2 regions of the Bacillus sp. 37MA genome follow, and region 1 is predicted to be linked to the other one. Evidence: riboswitches for the same ligand, from Rfam matches in the RefSeq annotation. Region 1 holds a riboswitch; the other holds the start of a gene.

Region 1 (4,422 bases):
TGACGAACGTCGCCCAATAAACGATAATCCGGACGAAAATCATATCCCCACTGTGAAATGCAGTGCGCTTCATCCACGACAAATAACGAAACAGTTAGCGGACACAGTGCCCCAATCACTTGCGGCAATTGAAGCATTTCTGGTGATAAAAAAATAAATTTGTACCGGTTCAGATTCGCAAGTGCCGCTGTTTTTTCTTCGTATTGCAAAAATGAATTCAACGCAATAACCCGTTTTTCCCCACGCATCTTTAATTGTTCCGTTTGATCCTGCATAAGCGATAGAAGCGGTGATACGATTAAGACCGTCCCTGGAAGTAAATAGGCTGGCAGCTGATAACAGAGCGACTTTCCCGTTCCGGTTGGCAGCATGCTTAATGTATGCTGTCCGGATAAAACCGACTCGATCGTCTCACGCTGTCCGGGACGAAACTCTGCAAAACCAAATCTCTCATGAAGCACATTTTCTACGTTCATACCGATTTCCCGCTTTCTTTCGCCAGTATGAGTCGGATTTGAAAATAAGAATGATCCGGTAGTTTTTCTTTTAATGGCTTTAATTGACGGTTTGAAACGAGCCTTGCTGCTTCGATGACCGCTGCTTCTTTTTCTTCTTCAATAAACGGGCGGATCGAAAATGATGGATCATTCAACGCCAGTTCAACAATATGGTCTTCAATCGTTGCTTCTTTTAGCCGCCTGCTTGCAGCAATTTGATCTATTGTCATCGCTTTTTTCAAGTAATCCGCTGTCTGGCGTGCCGATATTGTCAATGTCACCGGATCATGTATATCCATCACGACCGCCTGCAGCAAAGGGGTCCCCGACATTGATTCTGTTATATTTTTGATCATCGAATGGAGAGCATGAAGAAATCGGAACCAGTATTCTGTTTCTTCCATTTCAAGCCTTTCCGCTGCTTGCGCAATCGTTTTACCAGTCTGTTTATGACCCGAAAAACGGATGACAATACACTCAGGCTGTTCTGGAAGTTGTCGAAAGAGACAATCAAGTTCACTATACAGACGGGGTGAGAGTTCTTTTTTTGAACATGGCATATAGGTTAAAAATCTCTTCACCCATTCAAGGATTCTGTCATCACGTGTCACCGGATAGTAAGACGAATCACCGTAAGTAAGATGTGACGCTACCTGAACAAGCAGCTGTAGTCGACTAAAAAAGACAGAGGCCGTCCCAGAGAATTGCCATCCCGACAATTCGTTAAACGAACCTGTCTGCTGAAAAAGGCGATTCATATTTTCTACTCCTTCTTGTGTAACAAATGGGCGCTGCAAATCACCCGTTATATACGCTTTTTTTATAAGGCCATTCATCATTGTTTCAAATGAAGAGAGCGTTAAGAAAGGAGCAGTATGAAACCATTTCGTTAATTGATATAAGTGCGCATCTTGAATCGTCTGCGCGGATTTTTTTCCTTTTAGTAAATGATAAACAGACGATGATGTGCGTTCTCCTTCTACAGCCTTTATAGCATTTACCATAACCGCCTCTAAACACCTCACACACATCACCTCTTCCTTTTTACTTTATTGTACCACAAAACATGCGTTCTTGTCTTTTTGGTTCTTTTTTTATATTGTAAGCCTTTTCATTATGGATTCAAAGAGTTTTGTATTGAAAAGTCATTTAATCGGACTTAGAATGAAGGGTAGAAGTGTTTAGTCGACGCTTACTGACAAATTTTATAGGAGGTCCACTCATGGCAAAGTATACGATTGTCGATAAAGACACATGTATCGCTTGTGGCGCTTGTGGCGCTGCTGCACCCGATATTTATGATTATGACGACGAGGGCATTGCATTCGTTATTTTAGATGACAACGAAGGTACTGCTATCGTTCCTGATATTCTCGAAGAAGACATGCAGGACGCATTTGAAGGCTGCCCGACAGACTCAATCAAAATTGCTGATGAATCATTTGACGGTGATGCACTTAAATTCGAATAGAAAAAATAGCCCCGCTTCTTAAAGAAGCAGGGCCATTTTTTTCGTTAAGCCGCCAGCTGTTTTTTCGTCCAGCTATTCAAGCGGACAAAAATCATGTAATACACAATACCAACGATCATTCCTTTTACGATGTTAAATGGCAAGATACCTGCGACAACCATTTGACGCATTTCTGGACCGCTCATAGCCGGTGAACCGAGGAACAGTGTATACGCCGGTAAAATGACATAGTAGTTCAGCACACTCATGATCACAGACATGAAGATAACACCCGTTAAAATCGCAAAAGGCATCGCTTTTCTAGACTCAAATCGTTTATATACGTAATAGACAGGTAATATAAAGGTGACACCTGCCACAAAGTTGGCGAGATGGCCAACCGGAACGCCAGTTGGACTTCCTATCATAATAAAATTCAATACATTTTTCAAAAATTCGACTGTAATGCCCGCAATTGGACCGAAGACAACAGCGGCAATCAGTGCAGGAATATCGCTGAAGTCAATCATTAAAAAAGGTGGAAATGGCGGGATTGGAAAATTGATCAGCATCAACAAATAAGATAATGTTGAAAGCAGCCCCAGCATCGTTAATACACGTACTTTGTTCTTCTTCATATTTAATTCTCCCCTTCTTATGATCCATCTCTCCAGAAGGAAGGTATACCGAACAGCAAAAATCCCCTTAAGCAGGAGGCCTAAGGGGAGAAAAGTCATGCTCAAATAAACGTCCATCATGCACCATTTTGAACGCTGGCATACCTTCATCTTCTCCCATCCAGACTATACTGTCGGCTCTCGGAATCGCACCGGATCCTGCCTTATCGGCTCGCGGGCTTAAGGAGACTGAGCTCCAATTACCGCCGGTCGGGAATTTCACCACGCCCCGAAGATGAATTGATTAAATTTGAAGTTTATTATCTCAGATTTGGAATTGTTTTGTCAAGCATGTATTGGAATGGTAAAGAAAAAAACGGTACCTTGTCCAAGATGACTTTGTACTTTAATCGTACCGCCGTGCGCATGAACGATGTTTTTTGCAATCGATAAACCAAGTCCGGTTCCTGAACGTCCACGCGTCCGGGCTTTATCCGCTTTATAAAAACGTTCAAAGACAAATGGTAAATCCTCTTCCGGAATACCAGAACCGGAATCTTCGACGCGAATGACATGATACAGTTCTTTTAATTCATGAACGACTTTCACGTTTCCATTCTCTGGCGTGTGGCGCAGCGCATTGTCGATTAAATTTGTAAGCACCTGTTCAATCCGATCTTCATCAATCGATACTGGCGCATGAGAATAACTCGTTTCCGCTGACAGGTGAATATTTTTTTCCTTTGCAATCCCCTGGAACTTATTGGTCACACGGATCAAAAATGGCTCAATGTCTGCCTCTTCTTTATTTAGCGTCATGTGGCCGGCCTGCATGCGGGCAAGATCCAACAGTTCATTAACGAGACGCCCCATCCGCAGCGACTCTTCATGAATAATTTGTGCGATTTCTCGCTTTTCTTCTTCTGTAGACGCAATATCATCGACGATGGCTTCACTATAGCCTTGCATCATTGAAATCGGCGTACGTAATTCATGGGATACGTTGGCAATGAAGTCTTCACGTAATTTATCAAGACGCCGCTCTTCCGTCATATCTCGGACGACCGTCACAGCACCGCGCACAGATTCGTCATTATAAAGCGGACTGACGATGATAACATAAGAACGGCCCTGCATCGTCAATTCGCCTTCCTGCTCTGTTTCTGTTTTTACCGCTTCTTCAAATAAAGCAGTTAACAGTGTCGGTACTTCGGCTTCATTGCCGCTCGCTTTGTTTTCAAATTGCCAGTTATGTAAAAACTGATGCGCTGGCGGGTTTGTAATCAGCACCTTTGCGTTTTGATCGAGTGTAATAACCCCATCCGCCATTGAACTTAAAATACTCGACAGCTGTTCTTTTTCTTGATTAAGCGCATGAATGTTTCCTTTCAACTGGTATCCCATTTTGTTAAAGGACGTTGCAAGTGCCCCTATTTCATCATTCGTTAAAATGGGTACTTTCATATCGAAATTCCCTTGTGTCAACTCTGTTGCTGCTTCCCGCATTTTTCGAAGCGGTGCTGTGACACGAGTGGATAGAAAGAAAGCAAAAAAGGTTGTTAAAACGATGGCAATACCCGCTGCAGCCAAAATAAGTTTTGTCGTCTGTTCGGTCGTTTCTTTCATTACCTGCAGCGACTGATAAATAAAGACAGCTCCATTTTCCCCGTTATTCATTTCAAAAGGCACACCGACAATAAATGAATTTTCATAGCGGCTGTCTAAACTCGATCCTTCGTCAATTGGCACTTCTGCCTGCACTTTTTGCCGGCCCTCAAAAACGGCTGACAACGTTGGATCACCGGTAATGGTTTCTTTGCTTAATTTCGCTTCATCTGTTTCAACAGGCGAATAATGA
Region 2 (4,422 bases), 370 kb from region 1:
CATGAAAGATCTTGTTTGGGTGAATGATGGATGGATGACGAGCGGCACGTATATGGTTGTGCGCCGCGTACAAATGTTTATTGAAGTATGGGATCGGGCAGCGATTGGCGAACAAGAAGCAACATTTGGCCGCTATCGTGATTCGGGTGCACCAATGGGCGGTAAAAAAGAATTCGATCCGGTTCAGATTGATAAAACCGATGAGAATGGAAATAAATTGATACCAGCCGACTCCCATACAGCACTTGCACATGGAGATGGCAAAATGAAATTGCTTCGCCGCTCCTATTCATATGCGGACGGACTGGATAAAAAAACAGGTAGCTTTGATGCAGGATTGTTATTTATCAGCTTCCAAAAAAGTGCATCTAATCAGTTTATTCCGATTCAAACAAGGCTTGCAAATAAGGATAAATTGAATGAATATACGATTCATCGTGGAAGTGCAGTTTTCGCTTGCCTGCCTGGTGTGAAAAAAGGGGGCTGGCTCGGTGAAACGTTATTTCGTTAATTTTTTTCTGCTGCTTTTTATTATATGCGGATGGATGAATCCTGGTGCACAGGCAGCAACAAATACAGATCTTTTATTTGTGCCGATAGGCGATGCGATTATGAAAGCGAAAGCCGGCGATTTTATAGCTGTTGAAGAAAACATGGCCGCATTTGATTTAGAATGGAAAACGTTACAAGGTGACTCTGCCGCTGTTGAAGAAGCTGTTCAAACTGGCCAGTAGTAGAAGGCGCCATCCAAGTGAAAGAAGCAAGTTTATATAGCGACATTGAAGTGCGTATTCCTGAAGCGGCAGGTATATTATCATCTGCCAATGGCGGTGCCGAAAAAGCCGCGGACATCATTGCGGATCTGTACGACAGGGTCATTCTGCTTACAGGTACATCATCTTATACGTGGTGGGATGCGGCGCTAGTATTGCTTCGAGAAGGACTGGAAGCGGTTGTCATCATTCGTTGCCTTTTTAGCGAAAACAGGCCAGACGGCTGCGGAAAAATGGATCTGGATTGGTGCCGCTGGAGGTGTCGGTGCAAGTATCGTCATGGCGCTTATTCTTAATTACCTCTTCAGTGGATTGAGTGGTGCTTCAGGACGCGAATATATGGAAGAATTTGCAGGTATTGCCGCTGTTGTTATGATGATTGGTGTCGGCATGTGGATGCACGGAAAATCGAATATGAAAAAATGGACGCGGTTCGTCGATCAGTCTATGGGGAAAGCTGCTGCATCTGGCAGCATCGTTTCTTTTGCCGTCATCAGCTTTTTATCTGTTTTTCGTGAAGGCGCTGAGACCATTATTTTTTATGCTGGCATGGCGCCAAATATGAGCGTCAGTGCTCTCGTAACAGGTATTGTGTCTGCGATCATCGTCGTTTCTGCAGCGGGCTTCCTTGTGATGAAATACAGCGTCAAAATTCCGCTTCGCCCCTTTTTCATCGGTGCAGCAATGTTCATTTATGTGCGAGCTTTTAAAATTTTAGGCAAAAGCATTCATTCACTTCAAGTGGCGGGTGCGATCGATACACATCAAGCGTCATACGTCCCGTTTATCGACATGATCGGCCTGTATCCGACAATAGAAACCGTCGTGCCACAAATTGTACTACTCATACTTATTGCAGCGATGGCCATTTGGATAAAAAAACAGGAATCACTTACTTGACAGAAAGATCAAACTAAGTTCATAATAAATACAACATTCGAATAATACCTTTCCGGGGCAGGGTGCAACTCCCGACCGGCGGTGATGGGGCCACATATGCCCCTCAGTCCGTGACCCGCAATCGTGCGGTGGATCTGGTGAAATTCCAGAGCCGACAGTGAAAGTCTGGATGGGAGGAAAGGATAAGACGCGTTTGCTAATTTTTGAAATTAGTATTGAAAACGCTTATTTATTGATGCTAAAATGGGGCCCCACATTGTTTTCAATGTAAGGGCCCCTTTATTTGTGTACTGGCGGATATTTTTAAAGAAGGGAGCGTACCCATGCAAGACAATTATTATATGAATATTGCATTGACTCTAGCTAAAGGTGCTGCGTATCAAACGTCACCGAATCCACCAGTTGGAGCTGTCGTTGTGAAAGACGGCCGGATTATCGGCATGGGTGCTCATTTAAAAGCCGGTGAAGCTCATGCGGAAGTGGCAGCGCTTGCCATGGCTGGCGATCATGCAAAAGGTGCCGACATTTACGTAACGCTTGAACCGTGTGCTCATTTTGGAAAAACACCACCGTGTGCAGATCTTATTATTGAAAAAGGCATTCGCCGCGTGTTTATCGCCGTTGTTGATCCGAATCCGCTCGTTGGAGGGAAAGGCATCGATAAAATCCGCGCAGCCGGTATTGATGTAACGACCGGTATTTGCGAAAAAGAAGCACACGCGTTACTCGCACCATTTTTTCATTTTATCCAAACGAAACGACCATATGTTACGATTAAAACCGCTGTCACCGCCGACGGCAAAACGGCTGCCCATACAGGACATAGCCGCTGGATTACAAACGATGCTGCCAGAGAAGATGTACACCTTCTAAGGTCGCAACACGATGCCATTTTAACCGGTATTGGAACCGTCTTACACGACAATCCACTCCTGACCTCCCGTTTGCCCCGCGGAGGAAAAAATCCCATTCGGGTGTTGCTGGATACGCATTTACGCGTCCCAGTTGATTTCCACATTATTCAAAACAAAGAAGCAAAAACGATTATTTTTTGTGCAAGCAATGCACAAACGAAAAAACAACGCGCGCTGGAAGATGCTGGCGTGACGATTATTCGCATGCCGAATATGTCTGTTGACGCTGTGCTTGATGAGCTCGGCAAAATGGACATTATGACGCTGTTTGTGGAAGCAGGTGCGGAAATAAACGCGTCCTTTTTAGACATCGGTTCATTTAATAAACTGATCATGTACGTCGCGCCAAAGCTGATTGGCGGAAAGTCTGCTCCGTCTTCATTCGGTGGTCTCGGCAGATCGGTCATGACTGAAGCGCTGCCGCTCGAATTTACATCGGTTGAGATGATCGGTCCGGATTTGAAAATTGTCGCTGAAAGAAGGGACCTTTAAATGTTTACGGGTATTATTGAAGAAGTTGGTAAAATTGAGCGCATTGTCCGAGGAGGCAAATCGCTTCAGTTAATGATTGCCGCAAAAAAAATTGTATCGGATGTTCAATTAGGAGATAGTATTTCAGTGAACGGTGTTTGTTTAACGGTTACAACGTTCACGAAAACACATTTTACAGCAGATGTTATGCCTGAAACGTTTACATCGACCTCCTTGTCTATGCTAACACCAGGATCGTCGGTCAACTTAGAACGTGCCATGGCTGCAAATGGCCGGTTTGGCGGTCATTTTGTCTCAGGGCACGTGGATGGTGTCGGGCATATTACGTCAAAAAAACTAGAAGAAAATGCGCTTTATATGACAATTTCGTATCCAATGCATCTCGGCCGGTATTTTTTATACAAAGGGTCGATTGCTCTTGACGGGACATCGCTCACATTATTCGGCGTGACTGATAACGACGTGACAATCTCCCTCATTCCGCATACACGTGATGAAACGGTGCTAGCCACAAAAGGAATTGGTGATCCGGTTAATATTGAATGCGATATGCTCGCGAAGTACGTCAGCAATATGTTGGAGAAAAAAGAAGGACCTCAAAAAGAAGGCGTTACAATGGATTTATTAAAAGAGAACGGCTATTTATAAGGAGGGAACGGGATGTTTGCAGATATTGAATCAGCGGTAGAGGATTTAAAGAATGGGAAAATGATTATCGTCGTTGATGATGAAGACCGTGAAAACGAAGGTGATTTACTCGGACTTGCTGAACTTGCGGACGGAGCAATGATTAATTTTATGGCAAAAGAAGGACGAGGCCTTATTTGCGTACCGATTGAAGAGAATATTGCGAACCGTCTCAATTTGCACGCGATGATTGACCATAATACAGACAGCCACGGAACCGCTTTTACAGTCAGCATCGATCATATATCCACAACGACTGGAATTAGTGCTTTTGAACGCGCCGATACTACTCGGGCGCTTGTTGATGAACAGTCTGTACCCGCTGATTTTAAGCGGCCAGGGCATGTTTTTCCATTGATCGCAAAAGCAGGTGGTGTACTGCGCCGGACCGGTCATACGGAAGCAGCAGTTGATTTTGCGAAACTGGCTGGAGCGAAGCCGGCTGGTGTTATTTGTGAAATTATGAATGAAGACGGTACGATGGCACGTCTGCCGGAGCTTGAAGTAATGGCTGAGAAGCACGGCTTGAAAATTGTGACGATTGAACAGCTTGTCGCTTACCGACGCGGCCATGAATCATTGATCCGCCGTGAAGCAGACATTCAACTGCCAACCGCTTTCGGTAAATTTCGCGCCGTCGGGTATGAGGAAGAATT

The links. Region 1 has a riboswitch for FMN ahead of A3M5_RS0110965 (ECF transporter S component). Riboswitches for the same ligand answer to the same signal wherever they lie in the genome.
Region 2: linked by a shared signal. The riboswitch ahead of ribD (bifunctional diaminohydroxyphosphoribosylaminopyrimidine deaminase/5-amino-6-(5-phosphoribosylamino)uracil reductase RibD) and the one ahead of A3M5_RS0110965 (ECF transporter S component) in region 1 are both predicted to bind FMN.

Annotation. Positions count from the first base shown of each region.
Region 1 covers NZ_KB889752.1:1,957,914-1,962,335, forward strand. The annotation lists gene A3M5_RS0110950 (RecQ family ATP-dependent DNA helicase) at 1-476, opposite strand, end outside; gene A3M5_RS0110955 (YpbB family protein) at 473-1,522, opposite strand; gene A3M5_RS0110960 (ferredoxin) at 1,720-1,968, shown strand; gene A3M5_RS0110965 (ECF transporter S component) at 2,013-2,585, opposite strand; FMN riboswitch at 2,730-2,865, opposite strand; gene A3M5_RS0110970 (ATP-binding protein) at 2,910-4,422, opposite strand, start outside.
Region 2 covers NZ_KB889752.1:1,586,021-1,590,442, reverse strand. The annotation lists gene efeB (iron uptake transporter deferrochelatase/peroxidase subunit) at 1-511, shown strand, start outside; gene A3M5_RS0108960 (hypothetical protein) at 492-734, shown strand; gene A3M5_RS25785 (hypothetical protein) at 752-1,069, shown strand; gene A3M5_RS22700 (FTR1 family iron permease) at 954-1,673, shown strand; FMN riboswitch at 1,718-1,858, shown strand; gene ribD (bifunctional diaminohydroxyphosphoribosylaminopyrimidine deaminase/5-amino-6-(5-phosphoribosylamino)uracil reductase RibD) at 1,997-3,079, shown strand; gene ribE (riboflavin synthase) at 3,080-3,727, shown strand; gene A3M5_RS0108940 (bifunctional 3,4-dihydroxy-2-butanone-4-phosphate synthase/GTP cyclohydrolase II) at 3,740-4,422, shown strand, end outside.